Linked DNA regions of Metallumcola ferriviriculae. The protein of the gene in region 2 interacts with the protein of the main gene of each other region in a pairwise test. Links are inferred from orthologs where the notes say so. Each region holds a gene or a part of one and is shown on either strand. Other genes may lie near its edges.

Evidence for each region.
Region 1: the proteins of lysA (region 2) and MFMK1_RS17415 interact in binary tests that used the Escherichia coli proteins (3 or more experiments, as listed by UniProt). The link is inferred for Metallumcola ferriviriculae from one-to-one orthologs.

What each region holds. Positions count from the first base shown.
Region 1 is NZ_CP121694.1:3,512,830-3,528,621, reverse strand. Bases 191-3,165 are described here. They hold MFMK1_RS17415 (response regulator transcription factor), read right to left. Parts: upstream 2,042-3,165; coding sequence 1,340-2,041; downstream 191-1,339. Other genes in these bases: MFMK1_RS17405 (ABC transporter ATP-binding protein), read right to left, coding at 2,882-3,165; MFMK1_RS17410 (ABC transporter permease), read right to left, coding at 2,119-2,889; MFMK1_RS17420 (sensor histidine kinase), read right to left, coding at 191-1,343. Outside these bases: more of MFMK1_RS17420, read right to left, coding at 1-190; more of MFMK1_RS17405, read right to left, coding at 3,166-3,808; MFMK1_RS17400 (RNA polymerase sigma factor), read left to right, coding at 4,041-4,604; MFMK1_RS17395 (hypothetical protein), read left to right, coding at 4,597-4,971; MFMK1_RS17390 (tetratricopeptide repeat protein), read left to right, coding at 4,973-7,243; MFMK1_RS17385 (DUF294 nucleotidyltransferase-like domain-containing protein), read left to right, coding at 7,428-9,329; MFMK1_RS17380 (3'-5' exonuclease), read left to right, coding at 9,342-10,067; MFMK1_RS17375 (cupin domain-containing protein), read right to left, coding at 10,182-10,529; MFMK1_RS17365 (phosphatase PAP2 family protein), read left to right, coding at 11,408-12,103; pckA (phosphoenolpyruvate carboxykinase (ATP)), read left to right, coding at 12,642-14,222; MFMK1_RS17355 (hypothetical protein), read left to right, coding at 14,342-14,854; MFMK1_RS17350 (site-specific DNA-methyltransferase), read left to right, coding at 14,981-15,792. UniProt on the Escherichia coli protein: Response regulator member of the two-component regulatory system CpxA/CpxR which responds to envelope stress response by activating expression of downstream genes including cpxP, degP, dsbA and ppiA.
Region 2 is NZ_CP121694.1:2,927,992-2,943,712, forward strand. The notes cover bases 7,484-10,387. They hold lysA (diaminopimelate decarboxylase), read right to left. Parts: upstream 9,656-10,387; coding sequence 8,312-9,655; downstream 7,484-8,311. Other genes in these bases: glnH (glutamine ABC transporter substrate-binding protein GlnH), read right to left, coding at 7,484-8,128; cobC (alpha-ribazole phosphatase), read right to left, coding at 10,098-10,387. Also shown: MFMK1_RS14425 (ferritin), read right to left, coding at 1-12; SMC-Scp complex subunit ScpB, read right to left, coding at 77-637; MFMK1_RS14435 (segregation and condensation protein A), read right to left, coding at 637-1,398; trpS (tryptophan--tRNA ligase), read right to left, coding at 1,410-2,396; MFMK1_RS14445 (site-2 protease family protein), read right to left, coding at 2,419-3,039; MFMK1_RS14450 (CBS domain-containing protein), read right to left, coding at 3,040-5,667; MFMK1_RS14455 (amino acid ABC transporter ATP-binding protein), read right to left, coding at 5,776-6,498; MFMK1_RS14460 (amino acid ABC transporter permease), read right to left, coding at 6,519-7,175; more of glnH, read right to left, coding at 7,331-7,483; more of cobC, read right to left, coding at 10,388-10,709; MFMK1_RS14480 (HAD family hydrolase), read left to right, coding at 10,940-11,698; MFMK1_RS14485 (TrpB-like pyridoxal phosphate-dependent enzyme), read right to left, coding at 11,927-13,291; MFMK1_RS14490 (acyl-CoA dehydratase activase), read right to left, coding at 13,445-14,407; MFMK1_RS14495 (CoA protein activase), read right to left, coding at 14,410-15,504; MFMK1_RS14500 (acyl-CoA dehydratase activase-related protein), read right to left, coding at 15,495-15,721. UniProt on the Escherichia coli protein: Specifically catalyzes the decarboxylation of meso-diaminopimelate (meso-DAP) to L-lysine. Is not active against the DD- or LL-isomers of diaminopimelate.

The DNA.
Region 1 (15,792 bases), 590 kb from region 2 along the record:
GCTTCAACTATGTGTTTGCAGATAGCTAAACCCAGACCTGACCCACCGTAAGCACGTGAACGGGATCTTTCTCCTCTATAGAAGAGTTCAAAAATATGGGGTAAATCCTCACCGCTAATGCCGGTACCATTATCAGATACCGAGATGATAATAAGTTGATTTTCCTGCACGGCGCTAATTGTGATTTCCCCATCTTTGGATACATGCCGGCGGGCATTTTCAACCAAATTGTCTATCACTTGAATTAGCCTATAACGGTCAACTTCAAGAGAGACCGAGGGAAACGGTCTAATTACTTTAAAATCGATGGGTTCGTTACTAAACTCCAACTCCCAGTTTTTAATTATATCGTTTAAAAGCGCCGCGCTATTTTCTGTGGTCAGGGTTAATGTCACTTTGCCTAATTCCAGTTGGGAAAACTGGGATAAATCGTCAATTAGTCGGTCGAGCTGTTCAGTTTTGTTTTTAATCACGGCTAAGTAGCGGTCAAACATTTCCTTATTGGAGGCGACTCCATCCTGAAGACCCTCAACATAACCCTTAATGGAGGCAATGGGCGTGCGCAAATCGTGAGAGATGCCCGCAATCATTTCCTTTCGTGCGCGTTGATATGCCGCCTGTTTATCCAAAGATTCTTTGAGCCGATGCCTCATGTTATCAAAGGCCCGGGCGAATTTACCCAATTCATCGTCTCTTTTATTGATAATTTCAAATTCCAGATTACCTTGGGATATATTTTGTGCAGCATTGTTCAACTCTGATAAAGGAGTTAAAATACTACGGGAAATGTACCAGGTAAATATAACCATAAGTATCAACAGCGATAAAAAGCCAAGGGAAAAACTACTAATAACAGATACTATGATGTTGGAAAAACCCCGTAATGGCTGTCCCGATGGGTCAACCTGGATAATTGCTTTTGCAGCTACTTGTCCATCTATAAAAATAGGTGTGGTGAATTTAAATAATTTACTGCTTAGCGCAGCAAGGCTAGCAACTTTATTTTTATGGTTTTGAATATCATTACTATCTTCCCGAGAATTATAGATCTCCTTGCCGCTTTCATTTGTCAATAAGAGAGTCAATTTATACTTTAGCAACAAAGGCTTTATTTTACGAGAGAAGGTATCACGGTCTTGGTTAAGCAACGGGTAATTATTTTGGACCTCTTTTATGACACGGTCGTTAGCTTGGATTAGTTTGTTTAGACCTTCTTCATTGATTTGGTCAGCGCTTTGAGCACGCGATAATGTCACACTGAGTGCAACCAGGGTAATAGCGACAGGTACGGTAACGATAATAATAAAAGCGGTAATCAAGCGAGCTTTAATACCTGTTTTCATAGGCTTGCTCCGTCAAATTTGTAGCCCACTCCCCAGACTGTTTTAAGAAATACGGGTTTTGATGGGTTCTGTTCCATTTTCTCGCGGATTCTGCGGATATGTACCGTGACCGTATTAATATCCCCGTAATCATCATAACCCCACACGTGATCGAAGATCTGTTCCCTGGTAAATACCTGCCCTGGGTGCTGGGCCAAGCAGTAAAGGATCTCAAATTCTTTTGCGGAGAGTTCAATTGTTTTACCGTCCAACTGAACGTTATATCCGGCGCCATCTATTTCCAGGTTGGGGAATTTTAATGTTTGTCTTGTATTTTCCGGGGCTGAAAGTGTGGTATAACGCCGTATTTGTGCCTTAACTCTTGCTACCAATTCCCCGGGACTAAAGGGTTTTGTCATGTAGTCATCTGCGCCCAACCCCAAGCCGAGGATCTTATCGACATCGGATTTTTTGGCGCTGAGCATCAGAATGGGGATTGTAGAGTTACTGCGGATTATTCTGCAGACTTCCATTCCATCCAGTTTCGGCAGCATTATATCAAGAACAACCAATAACGGTCGTTCTCTGCGATAAAGCGCCAGGCCTTCTTCACCATCAGATGCAATAATAACTTCAAATCCTTCTTTAACTAAATAGTCCCGAATTAGCAGAGCAATTTCCTTTTCGTCCTCTACTATAAGAATTTTTTCTTGGGACAAGAATTTCACCTACTTTCAGGCCCGGACCGGTAGTTATGGAACGAACCTACTTGTTAGCCACATAAGAGACTTTGCCTTTAAAACAAAATATCCTTCTTACTAAATTGATAAATGCTAATTAGATATGACGTACCTCCGTAAATGGCCATCACAACAGCGGCCGTTAAAAATTCACGATGGCCGGAAGCAGTAACAAAAAGTTTTGGGACTGCTTCAAAATAGCTAATCAGCAGATAAGGGCGGAGATTTACCGCTAGTTGTCCTAATACACTTAGGGTCATCAACAGCCCGATGGATATTCCCACTGCCGCACCGGTATTGGTAAATTGCAATGCTAGCAGCAAAATCACTGCTGAAAAGGTCAGCAAGGGTATAATGGATACCAAGTGGGCCCCGGCAGTGACCAGCAGTCCCTTGCCGGTGGATAACGACACATCATGGAATGTCAGCTGTTCGCCCCAACCAAAAAATATTGTGCCAAGTAAGTGCCCGGTCATTTGCGCAAAGGCCAGTAGAAAAACCATCGGTATTACTAATGAGATTAATTTCGCCGTCAATAGTTTAGTACGGGATACCGGATGAAGCAGCGACAGTTTTAAGGTGCCCCCAGCATATTCTCCGGTAATCATATCTGCCACGGTAATGATCAAGAAGATGGGCAGAATGAGATTAGTCATAGAGTTAAGCATATAAAGGGGCATATTTTGACCAGTTATCTCAAGAGGAATTTCACCAAGTACAGCTTCCAGCTTTGGCAGGAGACTGAATACCAGGGTGATTATCATGAAGACAAGCATTCTTTTACCAGCAAATATCTTTATTACTTCGTTTTTTATTAGGTTATACATGGCTTTCGCCTCCTTGGGTTAAGTCTAAGAAATATTGCTCAAAGGACTGCTGTTTAGGGATGACATAGTTTACAGCAATACCCCGGGATACTAGCATTTTGTTAGTACTGGCCGAAAAACCTCTATCTAACTCCACACTTAATCCCTGAGAGGTTTTACCGATGGATTTGATGAAAGGGGCGGAGCGCAGAATGTCTATGGCCAGGTCTGTTTCATCTGTAATTATTTCCACTACTTCATTATTGTGAGCCAACAGTTGTTTCACGGAACCTTGAGCAATTAAATCGCCCTCTTGTAAGATAGCCACTTTGTTACAAGTTTGCTCTACCTCATGCAGCAGATGGGTGGAAATAAAGAAGGTAATGTCCTGCTCCAATGACAATTGGCATATCATTTCCCGCACTTCCTTCATACCTTGGGGATCAAGACCATTAGTTGGTTCGTCCAAAATGACTAGTTTTGGGTAGTGCAGCAGTGTTCGGGCAATTCCCAACCGTTGCTTCATACCCAGGGAATAGGTTTTGACTTGGTCATTTGCCTTATTATCAAGTCTCACCATTTCCAGCACTTCGTGAATACGTTTTTCGGGTATTTGAGGATGTAAATTTTTTATCAAAGCTAGATTTTGGTGCCCGGATAACGATAGGTGGAATGCTGGAGTTTCAACTAGGGCGCCGACACTATTAATTGCATCGTTGAAATTGTGCATCAGGTTATGGCCGTTAATGTTTACAGTGCCTGCATCAGGGTGGACAAGTCCCAGAAGCATGCGTATAGTGGTAGTTTTGCCGGCGCCATTAGGTCCTAGAAAACCATAAATATCGCCCTCGGACACATCTAGCGAAATGTCATTTACCACTCTCTTGGCACCGAAGCTCTTGGATAGATTAATTACTTCAAGGACTGCTTTTTTCGTCATTTCGGTCACTTCCTTTTTACCGTTCTTTGACTACACCCTTATTCTGTCAGGTAAAGCTTACATTAGTCTTATGAAGATATTAAGAATTTATTAACGAACAAAGGATGACCGGTGAAAGCGTGGAAGTAATAGCAGGATTACAGCTAAAAAGGGCGGTAGAATAATCCTTAATAAATGCAACCATTTTCGAATTTGTGGTGTCTAATTATTAGACAGAGCCGGAGGATGGTATATGTTGACGGAAAAAGAACTGGTGGAACAATTAAAAAATGCCGAGGAAGAAGCGGTAGAGCAGTTGGTTGAACGGCTTGCTGACCGGCTACTGCGAACGGCTTTAGCTATTATCGGAGACCGGCAGTTAGCGGAAGAGGTGGTCCAGGATACCTTCCTTCAAGTATGTCGGAGGATTGGCTCTTTTAAGGGGCAGTCCTCCTTAGAGACTTGGATTTATCGTATCACAGTCAACCTGGCAAAAAACCGTATTCGCGGCGGCTGGTTTCGGCAGGTGATGGCTTTTAATGCCGGGGATTTTGATTTTGCCGCGGCCCCGCCTGGAGAACAACCGGAGAGTATTATTTTAAGGGATGAAGAGCGGGAGGCAGTGATAAGTACCTTAAAAGGTTTTCCGCTTAAATACCGGGAAGTGTTGGTCCTTTATTATCTGGAGGAGCTAAATATTAGAGAGATAAGTGCGATATTGCAGCAGCCGGAAGGCACGGTAAAAAGCAAATTATCCCGCGCTAGAATACTCTTGAAAGAGAATTTGACTAAAAAGGAGGTGGTTTTCAGTGAATAACGAGGATAGAAAGATTAAGGAAATACTGATTAAGGGGGGAGTGGATGGTGCTAGCTTCAGCCCAGAACAAAAAGTAAAGATGGTTGGGATCATGTCAGAGGAATTGAGCCGGCGTCCTGTGGGCCTTTGGCAGAAATTAAAATATCGCTATGAATTATTCTTGGAAACTACCTATGAAATATCTTTAACCCCTGTAATCGGGCTGTTTCTAATTGCGGCCCTGGCCGTAAATATTAATTTTCTAAGCAGTGACAACACTAAAAAGGGACAGAATGACCAACCGGTGTATTATGCCCGCCAAATAACATCTGCGCCGGATGGAAGCATGCAGATAGTATATGTACCGATGACTGGGGAGGTAAAATAGTATGTTTAAAGTGAGATTGACGGGAAGACAATTGGTGAGGCTGGGACTAACGGGCCTATTTTTACTGGCGGCGGCGTATTTAACCGCGCCCGGCTTAATTTTTACCAGGGCCCAAGATTTTTCTTCCCGGGGGGAGACCAAAAAAGCAACTGCTTATTACGAAACAGTGGCTAAGTACTTTCCATATTCCGCGAAAGCCGCCAGGGCATTGTATTTCTCTGCACAGCAGGATATACGCGGCAATGGTGTACCTGGTGCGATTAATATTTTCCCCAGATCTATTGGTACCGGCGATGGCTTTGGCCCAAAAGAATCCATAGAAAAAGCCATAGGTAAATTTAGCGCTGTCATAGAGCGCTATCCTCAATCCCCCTGGGCCCGGCACTCCTATAGGGAATTAGGTGAAGCATATTACGCGCTGTCCGATTATAAAAACGCTGAATATTATCTGATGCAGTCGTTGGAAGAAAGCGGTATGGGCGATTCCAGCAGCACGGAACTGTTGACGAAAATCTATCTTGAGCAGGAGCAAAATGAGAAGGCATTGGAGCTGGTAAATAAAAGTTTGGCGCAAAAACCTACTGCTAATCCTTTAGAAATGATGCGGCTTAAGGGTGAAGCGTTAATGGCTCTGAAGCGTTTTGACCAGGCACGACAAATTTTTGAAGGGATTCCTATAAAAGCGGAAAGAGATTTGACGGAGCTGCTACAAGATGAGGGACAGGAGACTGTTCGTATGAATATTGATCATTGGCAGGAAATTTCTCAGCGCTATTTAAGCCAATTGACCGGACTTGAAGAAGGGGAAAACACCGGTGTTATCAGAGGCCGGATAACAAAGAATGGTGAACCTATGGCAGATGTCAAAGTGTATTTACTTCAGGATTATGACGACAGCCATTATTCTTCAAACACTGAAGGTATCCCCTTTGATGTGACTGACCAAAAAGGGCGTTATCAATTCGAAAATTTAACCGCCGGAGAATACGCTTTGGGATTAACGCTTATGGCAGAAGATATTCGGGGATATACACTAAGAACGCGGGAGGAGAGAATAACACTTGCCCCGGCACAAGCTGCTATAATGGACCGTGATTTTATTCCGGTGATTGAGCTTAAGTCGCCTTTGGCGGGTACCGTAAAAGAGGATATTATTCAGTTTGCTTGGCAGAAAGTTGCTGGCGCGGCTTATTACGATATAATGCTGGGTGTGGTAAATCGTGATGCTGAAGGTAATATCAATGGTACGTATACCGGTAGTTTTCGTCATGATATTAGGGATAATGAACTAACGGTAGACATCCAGGATGAAATAAAGAAATCTAGGTTTAGCCGCAGCATATCATATTCCGGCGGCAAGGTAGACCCCTTATCCGTCTTAGGGCCGCTGTACTATGGCGGTGAATATACATGGGGTGTTGTTGCCTACGATGAAGCGGGTGAACGAATCAGCGACAGTACTGGATATGGTTTTTTTGCTCGGGAGAAGGACTTACCGATGTTTAAGATAGAGGACACCGGTTTGACCGATGCGGACCGGTTGTTGTTAGAGCGAAAGTATGAAGAGGCCGTTGCCCAATATCAAAAGCGGCTGCAGGAGAACTCCAAAGACGTTCATGCGTTGTTGGTTTTGGCTCGTTTATATGACCTGGGGATAGAACATGACCAAAAGAACCCTGCTGAGGCCGCTAAATATTACCGCAGAGTGTTAGCGGTGGAAGATACCCCCGAGGTGCGTAAGGCGTTAGCCGATGCTTATTACAATGCGGGAATGAACCAAGAGGCAATGGACATTTTTGAAACATTATTGGGCACCGGTGAAGAACAATGGTATGTCCATTATCGAATTGCCCGGCTGCAATTTCATCTGGGTGAGCCGGCTAAGGCGCTGGCTAATTTGAAGAATGTTGTTGCGATGGAAAATGGAGAGTATGTCCGTGAGTTTCCGGTTATTTTAGCCTTGCTGCTTAATAAAAATGAGCAGGCCCTGTGGTTTGCGGAACAGGTAGATGATGGCTCAGAGTACTTGCAGCTACTGAAGCAATATATTCAAAAGGGCTATGCAGTAAAAACTGATTCAGAGAAAGCGATTGCAGCAGGGCATTATGACCCAGCCCTTGAATCGCTGGGGGATAGTGCGCATGACCAATTTATCAAGGGACTGCTTATTAGGGCCACGGCACGTAATTACCCCCGGGAATTGTTAGAGGAAAGTATTGCTGAGATTAACGATGACACATTAGCTGCATTTTTTGAAAAACTGGCTTGGTAACAGCTTTCTAATAGAATAAAATGTTTTCGCTTGTTATGACTCGCATTCTGTGCGGGTCTATCTTTTTTTTAATAATATATCAACACCAAAATAAAGGTAATTTACAGAATTGTTAGAAAATATTATTAAGATAGATACTGCTGCGTAAAATGTACTAAGGGGTTCATCATGGGGAGGGATGCCTGTGAAAAACAATCGGGTAGTCAGATCTAGTGCACCATTTAGTGACTTGGACCCGCAGACATTTGAGTGGGTCATAGAACATATGGAAGTGGAAAGGTTTAAAGCGGAAGAGTATGTTTTTCACCATGGACAGAAGTCTTTGGAAAAGCTGTTTTTTGTAGTAGAAGGATTGGCCGAAGTACTGGTAGAGAATGACACAGGCAATGAATATGTAGTAGGAACCAGGAAGCCCGGTGACTTTTTTGGAGAGACCGGGATTCTGTCCCAGAAGGAATATGCCGGGTCTATTAAAGTAGTCAGCTCGCTGGTTTGCATGACCTTAAAGAATACTGATTTTGAATATTTGTTGGCAAATGATTTGAACTTTGCCAATTTCTTCAGCAAGATATTGACACAACGAGCCAGAGGTCTGTATGAAGAATTATATTTAGAGCATTCTCACTTAGCCACAGGTTTGGACAGCCGACCATTTCGGAAAAAAGTATCGGAACTGATGACTAAGGAAGCCGTGTCTTGCGATACAAGCCATAATGCTGCTGAAGCGGGGGAGATTATGGCAAAGCATAATATTGGTTCTCTTTTGGTCCTTGCAGGAGATAAGCTGGTGGGTATTATCACTGAGAAGGACTTGGTTACCAAGGTGGTGGCTGCTGATCAGAAACCACGGGAACTGGGTGTTTCAGCGGTAATGGATACAGAAGTAGTGACACTGCCGCCGGATGCTTTTTTCTACCAGGCACTGCTTGCGATGGTCAGAAATCGAGTTAAGCATGTGGTTGTCACGGATGGGGAAGACATTTCCGGGGTGGTAAGCCTTAGGGATTTGGTCAAGGCCCGTTCCAGTGGTGCACTGACTATTGTAGACAGAATTGAGACAGAAGACAACCTGGATGCATTGGTTGCTGCCCGCCGCGAGGCGGACCATGTCTTAACGGCACTATTCTACGAGAAGGCTCCCATCCCGGAAATTTGTGAAGTGATTACGGAGCTTAATGATCGTCTCACGCGGAAGATTATCGTCCTTGCTGAGAAAGAAATGGAACAGGAAGGCTGGGGGACGCCGCCGGTATCGTACTGCCATATTGTCATGGGCAGCGGCGGTAGGAAGGAGCAATTATTTCGTACTGACCAGGATAACGGAATAATCTATGCAGATAGCAGCTCTAAACAAACAGCAAGTTTAGAAAAATATTTTCTTAATTTAGGTGAAAAAATTGTCTCTGGCTTAGAAAGATGTGGCTTTTCTCGCTGTAATGGGGGTGTTATGGCAAATAGCCCTAAGTGGTGCAAATCTGTTTCTGCTTGGAAAAAGGATATGGATAAATGGGTATTGGAACCGGAGGGGCAAAAACTTAGAGACTTAACAATCTTCCTGGATTTCCGCCCTGTCTATGGTTTGCAGGACATGGCGTACGAACTGAGGCGGTACATTTTTCAGAAATTCAACCAAATGCCCGTGGTATTAAAGTATCTGGCTAGGGATGATTTAGAGCATGGCGTACCTATCAGTTGGCTCGGCAATGTTATCACGGAGAAGTCCCGAAAACATCGGGGGCAGTTGAATTTGAAAACGGCTGCTAGTGTCCATTTAGTGGATTGTGTGCGTATCTTTGCGCTCCGTGAGAATATAGACGAGAATTCAACATTTGAGAGGATAACCCAGCTTGCTGACAAAGGGGTTCTATCCAGCGACGATAGCGAAATCTTTAATACTGCCTATCAGTCTCTGTTAATGTTGCGCTTAAAAGGAAATCTCACCAAAGCAAACAAGGGTTTGGTGCCTGATAACTATGTCAATCCAGTGTCATTGAGTAAAAGGGAACGGACGGTTCTAAAGGATGCCTTTTGGGCAGTGAAAAAGCTGCAGCATCTTACAGGCCAAGCGCTGCAGGTAAGGAAGTAGGGAGGGAGATGTATGACAGTACCGATACTAAAGTTTTTATATAACAGCATATTGAATAGGCAGCGGCTTGACCAGGATATGGTAGGTATGAAAGCAAAGATAATTTCCCACCTTGCTGCAGGTTGTGAACAGGATAATTTGATGAAACTGCCGCTGTGGGATGTGCCCTTTTTAGTTATCGATACAGAAACCACTGGGCTTCACCCAATGGCAGGTGATGAGATTATCTGGTTCGCAGCCGTACCCATGTCGGGTCTAACTATCGAAGAAAACAAAATGTACGATAACTTGGTTAATCCTCAGGTTGAATTACCCTTGGAAATTCAGGAATTAACCGGAGTGCGTCCGGAACAATTAGCCGGTGCACCGACAATATATACCGTTTTGGAACAATTCCTTACCTTAGCATTTAACCGGGTATTGGTGGGATATAGATTAGACTTTGATTTTAGATTCATTAATTTAAAATTGCGTCGCTGCTGTAAAACGAAGCTCAACCACCATGTGTTGGATGTAGCAGTATTATACCGCGCTCTACACCCAGAAGCATCAGATTTTACCTTGGACCAGTTGGTACGCAAATACGACATTGATGCTGCGGGTCGACATACTGCGCCGGGAGACGCATTGGTGACCGCAAAGCTTCTGGTAATATTATTGAGGGAAGCTGCTCAATCCAGGAATTTAAACACCCTGGCACAGTTATATTATTTCTTACATTGGCGGGCGATGTTTTGAGGATACTTTACCGCAAAGAAAGCCGGACCCGGTTATTAACTGGGTCCGGCTTGTTTAATCTTACTTTTATGCCAATATGGCGGTGAAATGACATTCGTAATCTAGTAAGTATGCTTATACGTCTCCTTCTTCCGGGACGATGCAGATAAATGCAAAGTCCGCTGTGCCATTATTTCTGAACTGGTGTTCCGTTCCCCCGGGGACATATGCAACGCTGCCCGGACCTAAGTTGTGCTCATTTCCGTCAAGAAACAGTATCCCTTCGCCACTGACGATATAATTGATATGAGGCCAAGGATGGGAGTGCTTAGGGGAATTGCCAGATGCCCCCAAAGTAAAGTGGCGCATAACCCAGCCTTCCCATCCCTGCTCGGGACCGATTAATACCTGCTTCAAAGCGTTTTTCACACCAGGGGCGTTTACTGTTGTAGACTTAATGTCCTTGACATTACTTACATACATAAGTTGTCCTCCCTTCTTTTAATGAGCAATTCCATTTATTTTTGCTTTTTCCTGCTGTCTCAGGTTGTTAAATTATACTTTTGGGTATTTTGGTTATGTTAATTGATGGTATAAAAAATCAATATTCAGAAAGGGGAATTATAAGTGGCAAAAGTGTTGAACATAACCGCTAATCCTAAGCCTGTGGAGTATTCGTATAGTTTGTCTATGGCACAAGCATTTTTGGAGGCCTATCGCCAGGAAAGTCCTAATGATGAAATAACAGAAATAGACCTCTACGAGACGGACATACCTTTTGTAGATAAGTATGTTCTTAGTGCATGGGATAAACTGCAGCAGGGTACGGATTTTGATGCATTGAGTGATGCAGAAAAAAACAAGGTTGGCCAGATGAACCAAATGGTGGACCAGTTTACGGCTGCAGACAAATATGTCTTTGTAACTCCATTATGGAATCTCTCTGTGCCGCCAAAAATGAAGGCCTATATAGACACAATTTGTATTGTCGGCAAAACTTTCAAATATACCGAGCAGGGCCCGGTAGGATTGATGAACGGGAAGAAAGGCATCCACATTCAAGCCCGAGGCGGGATGTATTCCGAAGGGCCGGCTAAAGACTTAGAATTTGGCGATCGTTACATACGGGGGATATTGAGTTTCCTTGGGGTAGAGACTGCAGCATCTGTCATTGCTGAAGGGATGCTGCAATGCCGGATAAGGTTGATGACATCAAGTCCCAGGCGATGGAACGGGCGAAACAGGCGGGTAAGGAGTTTGCCAAGTAGATTTAATAAGCAGCAAGGCTAGGCCGGCGGCGGACCCCTTAAAGGTATGGTACCCGCAGCCTTTTATTATTTTTATTTTAATGGGGTGATGAAATGCACTACTGGAAAACGCCCTTAGGAAGATTGGTTATTCAGCTAATTATTGGATTGTTAGCGGGAATTTTTCTTATCAAAGTGTTTGCAGAGATGGCCCAAGGGGTGTTGATGAATTCACTAATGAATTTTGACAATGTATGGGGGGACTTTATTCGCAGTTTCTCCGACACAAGGGTTACCCGGTCCATCATTTTTGTGACGGACTTGGGTTCAGCTACCATAGAGATACCCCTGTTTTTGATGGCGGCCGCTTATTTAGCATTTAGAATCAAGCATACTTGGGAAACGGTTATTTTGGCGGTTGCTTTAGCAGGAGGATGGCTGCTTAATGAAGCTCTAAAGGCGGCCTTTCACCGCAGCCGCCCGGGAATAAAACATCTGGTAGAAGCAGGGGGTTACAGTTTCCCCAGCGGCCATGCTATGGTTTCCGCAGCATTTTACGGCATGCTGGGTTATATAATTTGGTTAAATTTAAAAGAACGGACAACCTATGCTTGGGTGATTTTACTGCTGACGGCGGTTTTAATTACCGCCATTGGTATTAGCCGCATTTACCTTGGTGTTCATTTTCCCAGTGATGTGATTGCTGGTTTTGCCGCCGGAGGGGCATGGCTTGCCGCCTGTATTACAGCATTAAACGGAATCAGGTATTATAAAGGTAAGCGAGTGCATGATGGTAATGAAGGAACGTAGCTATACGGCCCGAAGAGTTTGGCCCCGAAGATCTAAAGTCAAAAAGGTGTTGACATAACCGGAGAACTGGTGTTTCAAAAGTAGCGCCAGCTTTAGCCAAGGGCAAAGAAATTGTTGAGAAACTATTAGTGAATTTAATGGCTGAATAAAAGTTTGGGGGATGCCGTCAGGTACCCCCATATAATTTTGTTTTTTGAGCGACTTCGTTTTATAGCCTTTCCCTATCGTCCTAAGTCTAGGGCGGACCTTTCACATCAATTCTTACATGAGCACAGTTTTGTACCGTACGTAATAGGAAAACTTACCTCAGTCCTGTACCGTTACCCGATAACTTGCGGCTACGGGATTAAGACCAGATGAAGGGTTAAAGCAGCATGTAATGGAATAAAGCGGGGATGTATTAAATGTGTCATACTATTTCTGGATAATGAAATATTTGTATGAAATATTTGTAGTAAGTAGCAGGAAAAAGGCGATAAATATCGAAATTGCTAAGACGTGTAGACTCAATACTAAATCAGCGACAGAGGAGAGAAGTATGAAGCCACAAATTGATGGACAGCTGCTAAGTAATAATACTTCCGGAAAAGTGTATCGCAATCTTTCGGTTGCGCAATTGGTGGAAAAGGCGTTAGCACGCGGTGAAGGTACAATGGCGTCTAATGGAGCACTATCGCTTCTTACGGGTAAATATACCGGGCGTTCTCCTGACGATAAGTTTACTGTCGATACTCCAGGTCTGAATGGCGACATTGACTGGGGTACGGTAAACAGGCCTATGTCCCAAGAAAAATTTGAGCTGTTATACCAACGTTTATTGGCGTATTTGCAAAACCGGGACGTATTTATATTTGACGGTTATGCCGGAGCGGACCAAGAATATCGTCTTCCGGTTCGATTTATTAACGAATTTGCATGGCAAAATCTTTTTGTTCACCAGCTTTTTATTCGGCCTACCAAAGATGAATTGAATAGTTATCAACCAGAGTTCACTTTAATCGGGGCACCGGGTTTTAAAGCTGACCCTGAGGTGGATGGAACTAACTCCGAGGCCTTTGTGGTGGTTAATTACGATGAAAAGGTTGTAATTATTGGCGGTACTCATTATGCTGGTGAGATGAAGAAATCCATTTTTGGCGTTATGAATTACCTGCTGCCGAAGCGGGATGTATTTCCCATGCATTGTTCTGCTAATGTCGGCAAGAATGGTGATGCTGCGTTATTTTTTGGCCTTTCCGGCACCGGGAAGACTACTCTTTCTGCGGACCCGGACAGGTATTTAATTGGTGATGATGAGCATGGTTGGTCGGATTCAGGCGTATTTAATTTCGAAGGCGGATGCTATGCAAAATGCATCAATCTCAGTAAGGAGAAGGAACCGCAGATATGGGAAGCGATTCGTTTTGGTACAGTAATAGAAAATGTAGCAATTGACCCGCTTACCCGGGCGGCAGACTACGACAGTGACAAACATACGGAAAACACTCGGGCAGGATATCCTATTGATTTTATACCCGGTGTGGTACAGTCCGGTGCCGGTGATCACCCTGAGACGGTAATATTTCTTACTGCCGATGCATTTGGCGTTATGCCGCCTATTGCTAAATTAAATGCAGAGCAAGCCATGTATTATTTCCTTTCTGGCTACACCAGTAAACTGGCAGGAACGGAACGGGGTATTAAAGAGCCGCAGGCAACATTTTCGACATGCTTTGGTGCGCCTTTTTTACCGTTAAGGCCGATGGTTTACGCAGCGATGCTCGGAGATAGAATCGCTAAGCATAACACTCGGGTATTCTTAATAAATACCGGTTGGTCCGGTGGTCCTTACGGAGTGGGTAATAGAATGAACCTCAACTACACCCGAGCTATGGTTACTGCGGCATTGAACGGCCAATTGGACGATGTGGCATATCGCTCTGACCCGGTATTTGACATCTCTCTGCCGGTTAGTTGTCCCGGTGTGCCCACTGAGATACTTGAGCCCCGGGCAACCTGGAGTAATAAAGAGGAATACGACCGCGCCGCCAAAGGATTAGCCCGGAGATTTGCTGATAATTTCAAAAAGTTTAGCGGTGTACCGGATAAACTTACTACGGCAGGACCAAAGATTGAATAATGTAAAATACATGTGTATACTTTTTAATATTTCTAAAAAGGAAACCCACCATCCCTTTGGTGCGGTTTCTTTTTACTTAATGGAATTAACATCACTTAATCTGGGCAAAAATAAAGAAAGTGACGGCTAAGCGGGAGGCAAAAATTATCTTCAAATTAGAGCAGCGTCATGAATTCGTCAGAGGCACCTGGGCCGGTATAATTGGTGCAATTGCCAAATACATCTTTAACGAATTAATGCAGGTACTGAACATCGCTAAATATGATAACAACGCCACGGCCATAACCGTGGTTATGAAAGGATATGAGCATAATCTGGCTTTTTGGCTGTTCGGTTTTTTAGCTGCCATGATAATTGGCGCTTTTTTTGGAGTTATTATTGCTTTTATGTATTCCTATATATTCACAGAAGAAAGCTATTTATTTAAAGCTGCCGGATTAGGGGTTGCTATTTGGCTATTTAACTTCGGCTTGATATCCAAGGCATTTCATTACCCGGCCGATATTAAATGGAGTATGGGCGATGTGCTTTCTATGCTGGTAAGTTTAATAATATACAGCATGATTACAGCGTATTCGCTTAAGCAAATGGGCTTTTTTCGTGACCCATCAACAGATGAAGAATATTTCTAGGGAGCCAGTTGTTCTGGCTCTTTTTAAATTCTAAGCGCGTCCGGCTGAGTGAATCATTGTGCAGCTGCTTATGGCAGGATAATTTAGCCTAATTGCAGAATCTGTGTTAGAAACATGAAGGGCAGAATGAAAGTGGTGAGGGTATTGGGCAAGATACGGCTTAATTGGGATGGCAAAGATAAGTGGCTGCTAGCTTTGGATGAGCAGGGACTGCCTATTTGGGGAGAGGAAGAAGACCTGACAGGATATCCCTTAAACAACTGCCAATACATAGGAAACATGTCTCGCTTGTCGGGCACTTTTTTGGATGGGAATTTACTCATTAAGGGAGATAATCTGTACGTACTGAAAGCGCTGGAAAAGGATTTCACAGGTAAAATTCAATGTATCTATATAGACCCGCCTTTTAATGCAGCTAACGGTACCATGGGCTATATGGATGAGTTTGACCATGGAATATGGCTGTCAATGATGCAGACACGTTTGGCAATGGTAAAACGCTTTTTAAAACCGTCAGGCACTATCTTTATTCATATTGGTTACGAAGAGAAAAGTTATTTAAAGGTGCTTGCCGATGAGATCTTTGGCAGAGATAATTTTGTGTCGGAGATAACCTGGCAGCGGGCTCCGGACGGGAGAACGGTATTGGGTCAGGGCTCTTCGGTAATTCCGCACACCAGCGAATATCTCTTGGTCTACGCCAAGGATATCGACAAGGTTAAGGTTTATGAGGATAAAAAGGTCGTTCTGGCCACTGACCAGGTACTAAGGCAGTATAATCAAGTGTTACAAATACATTCCCCGGCGCGGCTTGTGGCAGAGAATACGGATCGCCGGGGAAACATAATCCGTATTTACCGTTACGGTCAGTATAGTCTTACGCGGTTTAAAGTGCGTAAACTTCGTGCGGCGGCGAACCAATGGTTGCAGCGCCACAG
Region 2 (15,721 bases):
TCCCGAAAACACAATATCGCCCCCGAAGATTAATTAGTATCGATTAAATTGCCCCACTGCGAAAATATTATGCCAACTAATCACTTCCCTGGGAAGCTGCTGCTTCCTCTACGGCAGCCTTATCGAGAAATTTTTCCGGGTCAGGCAGGTCTTCCAAATCGTCGAGGCCAAAGTACTGTAAGAATTGACCGCTGGTGCCATAAAGAATTGGCCTGCCCGGCCCCTCCTTGCGACCAATTTCCTGGATTAACTTCTTTTCCATCAGCGTGTTGACCACACCATCCACTTTAACTCCGCGTATCTGTTCCATTTCAGCCCTGGTAATTGGTTGGCGATAAGCCACAATGGCTAGAGTCTCCAACGCAGCCCGAGACAGAGCATGGGCCTGGGGCTTATATAATTTCTCGATATACCCGGAAAATTCCGGCCGGGTGCAAAGCTGGTAACCGCCGGCTAAGCGTACTAATTGGATGCCGCTTTCTTTATCATTATATTTACGGGCCAACGAATCCAGCAGTTCCTCAGTATCCTTTTCTTTGGTCTCTAGTATATTAGCCAGATTTTTTATTGATAATGGTTCTGCGGCAACAAAGAGTAAGCATTCTAACGCAGCCAATAGAGTTTCCGAAAATAGCACTATGCCTCTCCCCCGTCATCTTTGTCGGTATCTTCCCTGGAATAGATGGCTATTTCAGCAAAATTTCGCCGCTGACGAACTAGTATGTTTCCGCTACGAATAATTTCCAGCAAAGCCAAAAATGTCACCACTACTTCTACCCGGGACACCCCGGGACGAAATAGTTCGGCGAATATTATCCCATTGGGGTTGAATCTGAGCCGTCCACGGATTTCTTTCACTTTATCGCGAATGGTTATTTCCGCACGGTGAACCTTGGTTATAGGCTCTTCATCAGGCATCTTCTCCAGTACTTGAGCCAAAGCGTCCAAAAGGTCGGCCATTTCCACATCCTGCAACGGATTATCGTTGCCGACAAATGCGCTGGCCATTTCTTCCACATCAACCGGCCTGGTAAAAACTCTGCCTGCCGCTTCTTCCCTTTCTTTTAAGTATTCTGCCACCAGTTTAAACTTCTTGTACTCCAACAGCCTTTCCACCAACTGGTCCCTAGGGTCCAGGCCCTCATCCTCTTCTTCCTCTTCCTTGGGAGGTTTGGGCAGCAGCATTTTGGCCTTAATAGACAAAAGAGTAGCCGCCATTACCAAGAACTCACTGGTAACCTCCAAATCCATTTGTCCCATGGACTGCAGGTAATGGAGATATTGATCAGTAATCCGGGCAATAGGAATGTCGTAGATGTCAATCTCATTCTTATCAATGAGGTGAAATAATAGGTCAAAGGGCCCCTGAAACACCTCAATATCAATTTTATAGCTCATCTGCTCCCCGCCTAACCGATGTTCATTACCTCTCGCACAACGCGTAAGGTTTCCGCCGCTTGTTTTCGGGCCTTATCGGCTCCAGCAGTCAATATTTCCTCAACAATCCCGGGGTTATTTTCAAGCTGTGCCCGACGCTCCCAAATGGGATTAAGGCTTTCGATCATCTTATCTGCCAAACGCCGTTTGCAATTAATGCAGCCAATGCCGGCGGTACGACATTGCGCAATTCTTTCTTCTACTTCTTCATCGTTATAAATCTTATTATAGGTGTGCACCACGCACACTTCCGGATCGCCGGGGTCAGTCTTTCTCACCCGGGCAGGATCGGTAATCATTAGGCGTACCTTTTCCCACAGTTCCTCAGCATTGCTGCTAATGGCTATGTCATTGTCATAACTCTTGCTCATTTTGCGCTTATCTATACCGGGCAGCATGGATATTTTCGCCAGCTTTGGCTGGGGCTCGGGGAAAACTTGGCTATCATACAGATGATTGAAGCGGCGCACTATTTCACGAGCCAGTTCCAGATGCGGTAATTGGTCTTCGCCTACTGGAACGGTATCGGCCCGATAAACCAAAATGTCTGCCGCCATCAACACCGGATAACCAAGAAAACCATAAGTACGGATATCCCTGCCCGCGCCCAACTGCTGCAGCTGCTCTTTATAAGTAGGACAGCGTTCAAGCCAGGATAATGGCGTGGTCATGGACAGAAGCAAATGCAGCTCCGCGTGTTCCTTGACGTGAGACTGAACAAAGATAGTACTTTTTTCCGGATCCAGACCGGCACTAAGCCAATCAATAACCATTTCTCGTGTATCTTCCTTGATGCCTGCTGTATCTTCATAGCCGGTAGTCAAAGCATGCCAATCAACTGGTGCAAAAAAACATTGATACTCTTCCTGGAGACGCACCCAGTTTTCAATGACACTCAAATGACCAATATGCAGTTTCCCGGTGGGACGCATACCGCTAAAAATCCTTCCCTTGCTCATACAAACACCTCTCTGTCAGTTATTATAATAGGGCAAAGCTGCTCAAATACATAAAGGAACTATAAATAACTTGAACTACAGGCCACAAAATCCGGCCGATTATTCCGGTAAACAACAACAGCAGCAAAATCATCGTTCCATATCGCTCCAGATTCTGCATTATGTGGGCCTGACCGGCAGGCAGAAGCCCGGCGAGTATCTTTGATCCGTCCAAAGGCGGTACCGGTATGAGATTAAATACTGCCAGTACTATATTATAAAGAACCACTGACTGAAAAAAACTGCCCACATACCAGTTACTAGTGCCAAATAGCTGCAGGCCTACAGCCCCCAGATAAGCCAAAACCAGATTCATGACCGGCCCGGCCAGACTTACCATCATCATTCCCTTACGCCGGTCGCCGCGAAAGTGGAATGGATTGACCTGAACCGGTTTAGCCCAGCCAAATCCTACAACAATAAACATCAAGGCACCTAAAGGATCAAGGTGATTAAGCGGGTTTAAAGTCAGCCGTTTTTGATACTTGGGGGTTGGATCCCCTAGCATATAGGCTACCTTTCCATGGGCATATTCATGAAAGACAATGGCAATAAGAATAGCTGGGATTGCTGCCAACAATGAGTTGATATCCATACTGTGCATTTACAACACTCCTTTACTTTCCAACCAGTTACGAACAAACCGCTGCTGGTCCTGAACAGTCTCTACTTTCCCCTCAAGCACTGCGGCCTCCAAAGCAAATAAGACCTTGCCGTACACAGGCCCGGGCTCAATACCCATCTTTCCAAGCACCTTCCCATCCATTTTAAGCAGTTGCGGCAGCCGTGTGCGCAGCCGAAAGTATTGATAGACATTTTGTTCCACTTGTCCTTTTATAAATAAAAGAATTAGTGCCATCCCTAATGGAGAGCAATCCTTTAATAACTTATGCAGTTCACCCGGCCCCGGTGTTTCCAAGTCCTGCAGCATGGCTGCAGAATCCTCCTCTAAACAGCGCTTTAAGGAACTGCGCTGTTCTTTGGTAATCGAAAGCTGGTCTAGCCATGCAACCGCACTAGTTTCATCGGTTTCTCGTAAAATAACAGTGAGAAAAACCAACCATCGCTCTAACGAAACCCCAGTAATGTCTGCTACTGCGGTGATCACCGGAATTACTTTATTTAAGGACTCTTGTATAGAGTTTTTCCATTCTAACCCCGGAATAATCTGCGGCCAGATACCCAGCTCCGCCAACCGCCGTAAACTTTTCACCGGGTCGTTTTCTGCAAAGATTAATTTTAACTCATTCCATACCCGGTCTGGACTAATGTTTTTCAGTGCTTCCTCAGCAACAGCGTTGCTTAATACATGAGCAGTTTGTGGTTCCAATTGAAATTGATAACGTTGTTCAAACCGCACGGCCCGTAATATACGGGTAGGATCTTCGATGAAACTGAGGTTATGCAGTAATCTAATGCGCTGCTCTTCCAAATCACTGTAGCCGCAAAAAAAGTCAATCAGCAGGCCAAATTCATCGCGATTGAGGCAGATTGCCAAAGCATTAACGGTAAAATCCCGCCGATAGAGATCTTCCCTTAAGTTGGTTTCCTCTATGGTAGGCAAGGCTGCCGGATACTCATAAAATTCTTTCCTAGCAGTGGCAAAATCAACCTTAATGTCTGATGGCAAGTGTACGGTTGCGGTATTAAATTTTTCATGCACCCGTACGTTACCGCCAAACTCAGCGGATAGTTTTTCCGCTAATTTTGGGGCACTGCCTACCACAACTATATCTAAATCCAGATTGGGTACACCCAGAAGCAGGTCCCGTACGAACCCTCCCACCAAATAAGCACCCCAATTATTTTCGTCAGCCAAGCGACCAATTCCTGCAAGCAGCTTTAACTGTTCTCCCTCTAACTGCTCCCCCAGCAAGTCAAGTATATCCGGCATGGTCTGCCAATCACACCGATCCTGGTAAAGTGTATTAAAGGGATGCGCATAACCATCACCATGCATGGTGCGTAATATATCACTTCGGGAGATAATACCTACTATTTTTTCTCCAGCCATTACCGGCAGTCGGCCCACATCATACCTGACCATTAATCTCTGAATTTCCGGTAAAGGCGTGTCCGGAGAAATCACTTTAACCTGCCTGCTCATAAATCCTTTCACCGGCGCGTGGCCTAAGCCATGATGCAATGCCTTATCCACATCCCGGCGGGAGACCATACCGACCAGTTTGGCGTCTTCCCTTATAGGCAGCCCCGAATGTCCGTAGCGCAGCATCATCCGACCGGCCTCTTTGATAGTTGTATCAGGAGCCAGCACTTTAACTGGATAGGACATAATTCCGGCCGCGGTGACTAGGGGTCGTACATTTTGTTGAAGTAATTCTATCAATTGCTGGTTGATGGTGGCTGGGTCGCCGTTTTTCACTGTGGCGGCAGCCGCTTTTGGATGACCGCCGCCGCCAAACCCGGCCATAATGGTATGCATCGGAACACAGTCTAAGCTGGTACGCCCTACCAGATGCACCCTTTTGCCCATTTTCACCAGGGAGATGAAAGAATTAACGCCTGTAATTTCCAGTAGTTTGGCGGTAAGATAAGCGAGCCCACCTATGTAGTCTTCCACTTTTACTTTGCTCACCAAAATTAAAATGCCATTAATACTTACTTCAGTAATATTACTGAGCATACTATTAAGCAAGCCCTGTTGGGCCTCATCCAGATGCTGTTCCATAAATCGTGACACCACTGATAAGTTAGCCCCTTTGTCAAGCAGCAGTGCCACTGCCCGAACGTCCCTAGGTGTAGTTCCGGGATGAGTCATAGCCCCGGTATCCTGATAGATTCCCAAGGCAAATATGGTGGCTTCAAATGCAGAGATACTTTGACCTTGGGTTGCCAGTTCTTCCACTAAAAGCGTGGTAACGGCACCCATCTGCTCCTGTTTGAGCCTGTAGGCCTTAATACCGTCTTTTTGTGACGGGTGATGGTCATAGACAAGCACCTCCCGCGCGGAATCCAATGCCCACTCCATTTCTCCCAGCCGTTCTGGAGTATTGGTGTCAACAATAACCACCCGGTCTAACTGCTGCTTTTCCACCTGATGAGCGAATAAAATAGGGAGGCTGTCCTTATAAAGAGACAAAAACTCAGCCACAGCCGGACCGGCTTTACCGGACAGTACCATTTTCCCTTTGGGAAAAAGCTTCTTAGCGGCAACCATGGCCGCCAAACCATCAAAATCTATATTCCTATGAGAGAGAATTAATTGCAACATTTACCCCTCCGAACAGCCAAATACTGCCTTAGATTATATCATTAAAGCGGCGGTGAGGCCAGAAAAGCGCACATTAGAAAAGCAGCACCCAAAGGGTGCTGCCATGAGCTACAATATTTTTCTGAGAAAATCCTGGGTTCTGCTGTTCTTTGGATTGCTGAATATATCCTCAGGAGTACCCTGTTCGACAATTACCCCTTCGTCCATGAACAGCACCCTATCCCCCACTTCCCGGGCAAAGCCCATCTCGTGGGTAACAACTACCATAGTCATACCCTCTTTGGCCAAATCCTTCATAACCTCCAGCACCTCACCCACCAATTCTGGGTCTAATGCGGAAGTGGGTTCGTCAAAAAGCATCACTGCCGGATTCATGGCTAGAGCCCGAGCGATAGCTACCCGCTGCTGCTGACCACCAGAAAGGTTGTCCGGATAAGCATCGGCCTTATCGCTAAGGCCAACCTTAACTAGTAGCTCTAAAGCCTTTTCCTTGGCTTCAGCTTTGGAAAATCCCCGCACCTTGGTGGGTGCTAACATTAGGTTTTCTACAGCGGTCATATGCGGAAACAGGTTAAACTGCTGAAACACCATTCCGGTCTCCGCCCGCACTTTGTTAATATTAGTTTTAGGGTCAGTTAAATTGAAACCGTCAATAATTACCTCACCGGAAGTGATTTCTTCTAACATGTTTAGGCATCTTAAAAAGGTACTCTTACCGGAACCGGAAGGCCCGATAACACATACCACTTCCTGCTCCTTAATGCGTTCGGTAATTCCTTTAAGCACTTCAAGCTCACCGAAATTTTTGTGTAAGTCCTTAACTTCTATAATTGTACCCTTATCCGATTGGCTCAATTTACATCAAGCCTCCTCTCAACATATCGCAGCATTAATGTTATAGGAATTGTTAAGCTCAAATATAATACGGCCAATAGTGAATAAATCTCAAAGTAAGCGAAGTTTGACGCTACACTAATCTGCGCCTGCCTAGTCATTTCTGCCGCACCAATAATAGTAAACAGTGAAGTATCTTTTAAGCTGATAATAAACTGATTACCCAGCGAAGGAATCATGCGACGAAACGCTTGGGGCCAGATAATATGATACAAAGTGTGGTAATGGTTAAGCCCCAGGGACCTGCCCGCCTCTCTTTGTCCTTTAGGCACACCCTCAATAGCACCCCGCACTACCTCGGCAATGTAGGCCCCGGAATTAATGGCAATCGCAGTTATTCCGGCCGGTAATATGTCAAGATTTAGCCCCAATAACTGCGGCATGGCATAATAAATCCAGATTGCTTGCACCAGAATCGGCGTGCCCCGAATTACCTCTACATAAACTGTTGCCGCCGAAAAGGCGTATTTATTCTTGGCAGTACGGCCTAGGCCCACAATAGCACCTAGAAAAAAACCTATAGCCAGGCCGCCCACTGTAAAAATAATAGTAAGCTTCATTCCAGCTAATAAAAACGGAAGGGCCTGAGCGACATACTTGAATTGCAAATCCATTAAATCACCTCTGGGGATATTTACCACTTTTACTCATATAAATGTTAGAGCGTAACACTGGGTTACGCTCTATACTGCAGTTAGAACCAACAACTTATCCGTGAATAAATTTATCATCCACATATCATAGCAAGGTCCTTAAACACTAATAAAACCTATTTCTCCGGTTGTTTACCGAACCATTTTTCATAAATGTCGTTGTAAGTGCCGTCATCTTTCATTGCCTGAAGTGCTTCGTCAACCTGAGCAGTTAATTCGCTGCCTTTAGGAAAAGCAATACCGTAGGACTGACCTTCCATTAATTTGCCAACGGTTTTAACTTCGCCGTCACCAGCAGTCTTAATATAATATTTCACGTTAGGTGCATCATGGACAGCAGCGTCTACATTACCGTTTCTTAAAGCCATGTAAGCATCTGTGATATTCGGGAAAGGAGTGTTTTTCTTCACGCCGTCAATACTTGCTACGAAATCATAGCTGGTAGCACCGGTTTTTGTTCCTACCACTTTACCCTTTAGGTCTTCTTTACCCTGAATATCAGAATTATCGGCTCTAACCATGATTAATAATCCGGAATCATAGTAAGGCATGGAAAAGTCAACTTTCTCTCTACGTTCGGGCTTAATGGTCATACCCGCAATAGCTGCATCAATTTTATCCGTCTGCAGAGACGGTATTAAAGCGTTGAAATCCATGGGGCTTAACTCATAGTCTACTTCCAAACGCTTGGCAATTTCGGCCCACATATCAATGTCAAAACCTTCATAATTACCTGTTTCTTCATTACGGAATTCAAAAGGTACAAAGCTTGTATCAACACCAACAACTAGTTTTTCTGCCTTATCTTTCGGTTGTTCCCCTGCCTGTCCACCGTCGTCTCCTGTGCAACCGGCTAAAAGGCCAACCCCCAACAATAATACAATTGACAATACCAATATCTTACTCTTACGCATATTCTTCCTCCTCCATAAATTTGTCTGCCTCTCCACATCATAATCATATTATATTATACACGATGCTATGACAAAAGTAAATGAAGGTATATTATCATAAATACTGTATACAGTCCAGATTTTTTCTAAAAATCGACTGAAAAAATTTCTAGAAAACTTAAAAGGGCCGTATAGGCCCGTCTGCTAACCAATAGACTGAAGACAAACTTCTTTCTTTTTTGCCAATCTTTCCGGCATCACATCGTTACGAATTAAGTCCTGATAAGTCTCGGCCTTAATTATTAATTCCGCCTGCCCGTCTTTAACCAATACCGCCCCCGGTTTGGTAAGACGGTTATAATTATTGGCCATACTATAGCCGTAAGCGCCGGTACAGGGCATCAGCATGAGATCGCCGGCCTCAGTTTGGGGCAGTTCTACGTCCCAAGCAAGCATATCACCGGATTCGCAGCATTTGCCGGTAATCGAAACTGTTTGCTCCAATTCTCTATCAGCTTTATTGGCTAAGATAACCTCGTACTTAGCCTGGTAAAGAGCCGGGCGAATGTTATCCGTCATACCGCCATCCACAGCCACATACTTACGAACACCGGGTATTTCCTTGACTGAGCCGATGGTGTAAAGTGTGCTGCCGGCAGGACCGGCAATAGACCGGCCAGGTTCTACCAACACCCGGGGGGATAATAGCTCAAACTCCTCAGTTTTCTCTTTCACCCGAGCCATAACCATGTCGGCATATTCTTCAACAGCTGCCGGTTGGTCACCATCAGAATAATAAATACCAAAGCCGCCGCCCAAATTAAGTTCCTCAACAGCTAATCCTGTTTCCCGCTTAATGTCAGCAACAAACTGTACCATTACATCAACTGCATGCACATAGGATTCCATCTCAAATATTTGCGAACCAATATGACAGTGTACTCCCCGAAAAGAAACATGCTTTTCCTTGACTGCTTTCACCGCTTCCAAGGCCTGCCCGTTGGGTAAAGTAAAACCAAATTTAGAATCAATCTGTCCGGTCCTAATATAATCATGAGTATGCGCTTCCACACCTGGTGTAATACGCAGTAGTACTTCCGGCACGCAGTGACGTTCCCGAGCCAAAGCATCCAAAATCTCCAACTCATAAAAATTATCCACCACTATCCGGCCCACTTCATTATCCAAAGCCATGCGCAGCTCTTCAGGCGTCTTATTATTACCATGGAAGTAAACTCTGTCCATCGGAAAGCCGGCCTTAAGAGCTGTATATAATTCACCGCCGGAGACCACATCAAGACCCAGACCCTCTTCCTCAATAATACGACAGACTGCCGTAGTTAAAAATGCCTTGCTGGCATAAAGAACCTGGGCATTATGATACTTTTCGGTAAAAGCGTTATAATATTCTCTGCAGGTTGCCCGCATTTTCGTCTCATCAAAAATATATAAGGGTGTGCCATACCGTTTGGCTAAGTCTACGGTATCGCAGCCGCCCACTTCCAGATGTCCTAGGTCATTAATCTTCATAGTGCCATGAAATTTCATTTGGTTCCTCTCCTTTTTTGATGATTTTACCAATACTCTATGTAATATTATCTCTAAAAAAACAAAAAACGACAGTGAGCATTCCTCACCGCCGTATTATGGCGCACATAGAAACACCCATCTCTTTCCCAGGTAAGCGAGATAGTTCTCCACCGGACAGCCAGGGCAGCTACCAGTGACAGTCCTACACCTATTAAGCGTAGACCCAGCCCAAAAACAGCAGCGGTTTTTGGACTTCGGCGAATGCCCCTTTCCTATGAGATCACAGGTGCCCTCCTCACTCATAGTAGTAATGGCTAATTCGCGCCTCTACCTCACCTCCATCAAGAGATGAGGCATTAATATTCTTTTAAAATATATTAACACAGACACCACGTTATGTCAACTAATTTCCAGGCTAGCAATAACTTGACAAAATGGTGCCTGACACCATTTTGTCAAGTTATTGCAGATGGCATGTGCTGTTAAGCAGCGATATTATGGGTGGATGGTTTTTTGGAAATTTGATAATGTTCACTGCTGTATTCCCCTGCTCAATCTGCCACATGGCTTTAAGAGGCAAATCCAATACGGAGCAAAGAATGGTACGGATAGTAGCACCGTGGGAGAAGACTGCCACTTTACCGGCATATTCATTCTTTGCTACAATATCCTTCACCGCCTGATAGGCCCGTTTCTTAACCAGGGCAAAGCTTTCTCCCTCAGGCAGGTTTACTTCCGCCGGGTTTTCCATCCACTGCTTGACTATGTCAGGGAAAATCTTATTAATCTCTTTAAAGGTACGGCCTTCCCATGTACCGAAATTGATTTCCCTCAGTCGTCTATCTGCCGTTACTTTAATCGCTCTACTATCCGCAACTGCAGCAGCGGTATCATAGGCCCGAGATAAATCACTGGCATAGATGGCGGTATATCGCACTTCTTTAAGCCAGTGTGCCAATTCTTTCGCCTGTCTTCGGCCCACTTCACTTAAGGGTACATCCTGGTGTCCCTGATATTTATGGTCCTGATTCCACAATGTTTCGCCATGACGGACTAAATACATTTCAAGCATAATCCTTCTCCTTTAGCGTTTTAAATTCCTAATAGTTTAAGCATATAGCGGTAAGTATTACTGGGGCGTCCAACTCACAGCTTTAAGGCACGGGCTTCCTCATTAAAGTAATTCGGTTATCATGAGCTGCTAAGATTACTTTTACCTTTTATTTGTTATTCTAATTCATCATAATAATTCCTTGTTTTATTTGCCAACTTGCAGAGGGAAAAACCTTTTTGGGGGTAGTCATGAAGGAAAAAATATTGATATGGGAGAAACTAGTATATAATGCTTTAATCAAACAAGTATGCCAACTAAGAGGTGAAGAAAATATGTTAACAACAATTCTTTTTGATTTGGATGGTACAGTGACAAACTCACTGCCGCTGATCAAACAAACGTATGCTAAAGTTTTCAAGGAAATGGGTTTAAACTGGGGTAACGATGATGTCATGCGGCTGATTGGTCTGCCGCTTAAAGAAATCGGGCGGCAGTTTGCCGGTGAGCTTCGGGTAGAAGAGTTTTTTGATCGCTACCAATACTTTTACCGCCGAGAACACAACCGCTGTATGGAGGTTTACCCGGGCACCGAAGAATTACTTAACCAACTGGGCAAACAGTTTACTTTGGCTATCGTAACTTCAAAGAGCAAAGTGGGCACGGAAATGACCTTGGATTTCCTAAAGCTTAAAAATAAGTTTTCAGTGGTGATTACTGCTGATGATGTGGAAAAGCATAAGCCAGACCCGGAGCCAGTAGAAAAGGCACTTGCATCATTAGATGCTCATCCTGATGAAGCAGTTTTCATCGGCGATAGTCCCTTTGACATTGTCAGCGGTAACAATGCCGGCGTTACCACCATTGCCGTCAGCTGGGGCATGGCTGATGCAGCAGAACTGAATACACATCTGCCAAACTATCTAGTGTCCAGCCGTGAGCAGTTGAGTGTAGTTATTGAAAAAATCGCCCAGGAGGGCGCACTGCCCCAGAGGGTCTCTAAAAAATGAATACCTACCTTTAACGTGACTGCTTTAATACTATAAAGTAGGGTAAAAAGATATTCCGGAGGAAATTTCGCATCCGGAATATCTTTATTAGTGTAATTTTCTTTTAGCAATCAAATAATAATTATCGCCATCGTAGCTGCCATGAGGCTGATGGTGCTACGCAGCGGTATGGAAGTCTATATATAAATAAAGAACCCTGCAAAATGCACAGGGTTCATAGCTTCTTATTTATATTTTAGGGAGACAGGCCAGGCTCTGCTTGACACTTTCTTCAGCATAGTCCGCATCTTCCAGTTTATTACCCAGGTAAGCGTCGTAAGCAGTAAGATCAAAATGGCCATGACCGCTAAGGCCAAACAGAATGGTCTTTGCTTCACCCGCTTCTTTGCACCTTAAGGCCTCGACCACCGCACCATGAATCGCGTGGGAAGATTCCGGTGCCGGTACTATTCCTTCACTGCGAGCAAAACGGATAGCCGACGCAAATACTTCATTCTGACCGAATGCCTGCGCTTCGATCAATTTATCTTGGTAAAGCTGACTAACCAATGATGAAGCACCGTGGTAGCGAAGCCCGCCCGCATGAATTCCCGGTGGTACAAAATCATGGCCCAGGGTGTACATCATAGTGATAGGCGTCAATTGAGCCGTATCGCCAAAATCATAGGCAAAAGTACCCTTTGTCAAGGTAGGACATGCACTAGGTTCTATCGCTATAACCCGCACTTTTTTATTTTCAGTCAAATTATCTTTTATAAAGGGAAAACCCAACCCGGCAAAATTACTGCCGCCGCCGCAGCAACCGATAACTATGTCGGGATATTCGTCTACTTTAGCCAACTGCTGACGCGCTTCCAGACCAATAACTGTCTGATGCAGCACCACATGGTTAAGTACGCTGCCTAAGGCATAATTAGTATCGTCGCGCTGGGCTGCGTCCTCCACAGCTTCACTAATAGCGATACCTAAACTGCCCAAGGACTCAGGGTCTTTGGCCAAAATACTCCGTCCTGATTCAGTATATTGACTGGGGCTCGCTATTACATTGGCCCCGAATACTTCCATGAAGGATCGTCGGTAGGGCTTTTGGCTGAAACTAATCTTCACCATATAAACCGTACACTCTAGACCAAAGAACGCACAGGCCTGGCTCAGTGCTGTTCCCCACTGACCGGCGCCGGTTTCCGTGGCCAATCTCTTGATACCCGCCTGCTTGTTATAATAGGCCTGCGGTATAGAGGTATTGAGCTTGTGGCTGCCTGAAGGACTGACGCCTTCGTATTTGTAGTAAATCTTTGCTGGCGTATCCAACTCTTTTTCCAAACGGACAGCACGATAAAGAGGTGCCGGCCTCCAAGTACGGTAAATATCAGCTACCTCTTCAGGAATATCTACCCACCTGTCGGTGGTTACCTCCTGTTTTATCAGTTCCATTGGAAAAATTGCGGATAAATCTTCAGGTCCGGCAGGTTGCTTGGTGGCAGGATTCAACGGTGGCTTTGGCAGATTAGGCATATCCGCCTGAATGTTGTACCACTGTCTCGGCATTTCCCTCTCATCCAACAAAATCTTCACAGCTTCTTTTTTACTCATCTTACTCATCTCTCCTCTCCTAATCTAAAACTAAACTAAACTCATGTTTCCACTATTTTACTAAAAGCCGTCACCATTGTCCAGAGGTTTTTATGGTATTTCTTTGCAATTGCAATAACTTGACAAAAAGGTGCCTGGCACCTTTTTGTCAAGTTATGCGGAGAGGGATTGTTCCCATTTGCCGCAGCGGTCGCCCCAGCGGGCCAGCGGCTGTCCGTCCATACTGATCTCGATTACTTCGCAGGCGTTGGCGCAGCCGGAACATTCAAAACTTCTGGTATCGAACTGTTGGTCTACCAAAGAGAAGCCGCGGAAATCTGTATATCCTTTCTGCTTTACTTTTTCCTGGGCTAAGATTGCGGCCCCCACGGCCCCCATAACATTGAAATACTTCGGGATGATTACTTCCTGGCCCAATGCTTTGTTAAAGGCCTTGTGCATACCGGCGTTAGCGGCTACCCCGCCTTGGAATACCACCGGTCCCAAAATTTCCTTTCCTTTACCCACATTATTTAAGTAGTTGCGCACCAGTGCCTCACAAAGTCCGGCGATTATATCGGGCAGACTGTGCCCCATCTGTTGTTTGTGGATCATATCAGATTCGGCAAAAACCGAACAGCGCCCAGCCACCCGAACGGGGTTATCGGTACGCAGAGCCAGATCGCCGAACTCTTCGATGGCCACGTCCAGCCGTGCCGCCTGCTGGTCAAGAAAGGAACCGGTGCCCGCGGCACAAACGGTATTCATGGCAAAGTCACTGACAATCCCGTTACGAAGAATGATTATTTTAGAATCCTGACCGCCAATTTCTAAAACCGTCTGTACTTCGGGAACCATCTCGATAGCAGCAATGGCGTGAGCGGTAATCTCATTCTTCATCGTATCCGCACCTACAATCACCGCCGACAGGTTGCGGGCACTGCCGGTAGTACCTACCCCTGCTACTTGATAAGTCTGCCGCATATCCTTTTTTAATTTCATTAACCCGTTTTTCACTGTCCTAATGGGCTGACCCTGCGTGCGCAGGTAGAGTGACTCCATTATTTCCCTATCTTCATTCATCAGCACTAAGTTAGTGCTGACTGAACCCACGTCTAATCCCAGAAATACCTTCATCACTACATCACTCCTGTTTGAGCATATTTCTGCCGATAAATTAAATCTACAAATGCCTCCAAGCGCGTCACCAATCCAGCTTTCCCCGTTTGTTCATCCACGTAGATGCTCATTACCGGTATGCCGTGGTCCTTACTCACCCGCGGCAATATAGTCTGGGCCACAATTTCCGGCATACAGGTTAAAGGTGCCAATTGGATGACGCCGTCAAAGCCCTGCTGCGCATAGTCAACGGTTCCGCCCACCGTTTCCCAGCCGTGGCCACCGACAAAATGGTTAAGATAGGGCTTGGCCAGCTTTCGCAATCTTTTATTGCTTTTAATTGGGATAATACCTCGGAAAATATGATCATTTATCCACTCACTGAGATAAACTGAACGACTTACTTCAGCGCCCATTCGGCCTAAATGCCTTTCCATATCCAGATTTACAAAGGGTTCTAAAATGGTATAAATTTCTCCCACCACAGCAATTTTTACCGGCTGGAACTCCGTCTTTTGGGGCAGCTCCCCCATGTCTGCCATGGCCCGGTGGGCAGCTGCATAAATGTCATTCCTATTATCTACCTGTTCTATTTCCACAACCGCTTTATCGAAAATACGGTCTGCTCCTCCTTGGCTTTTCTCTCTCGGTCTTATCTGCTGCAGTTTTATTTCCGCCAAATCAATAGCCCGCGCCTTATACCAGGCCAGTTGTACCGCCTTTATTATTGTCGGCCAAGATTTACCGTTTGCCAGGGTGCGCACGTCGTACATCAAGTCGCTGAAACTTGTATCCGGCGGCTCTAGCACCACCATCTTCATATCTATTCCCAGATCATACAAAATTTCGCGCTGCACTTGGGCATAATAGCCAAAACGACAGGGCCCTAGACCCCCTGCCATGAGGATAGTGTCCGCCCCTATTTCTCGGGCTTCCAGATAGTTGCCCAAGTTAATCTTCAATGGAAGGCACGCAGATTCAGGGGAGTGCTGGGTACCTAAGGATAGTGTTCTTCTGCTACATAGAGGGGGCACAATCACCTCCAGCCCCACATGCTCCAACATTGCTTTAATAGGAATATGTATGTATCCCATACGGGGAACGGTTATTGGCAAAGAGTATCCCTCCTTACGATCATGTCCCAAAATGCTTCCAATCGGGTAACTAATCCTGCTTCTCCGGTGTGTTCATCAATGGTCAAAAATAAAAACGGCATAGTGCCGGCACGCCGGATATAGCGTTCCACCAGCTCACCGACAAGGGAATCGGGGCCGCAGCCGAAGCTTGCCACATGAATAATCCCTTTAATATCCGGTCGCTTCATTAAATGCA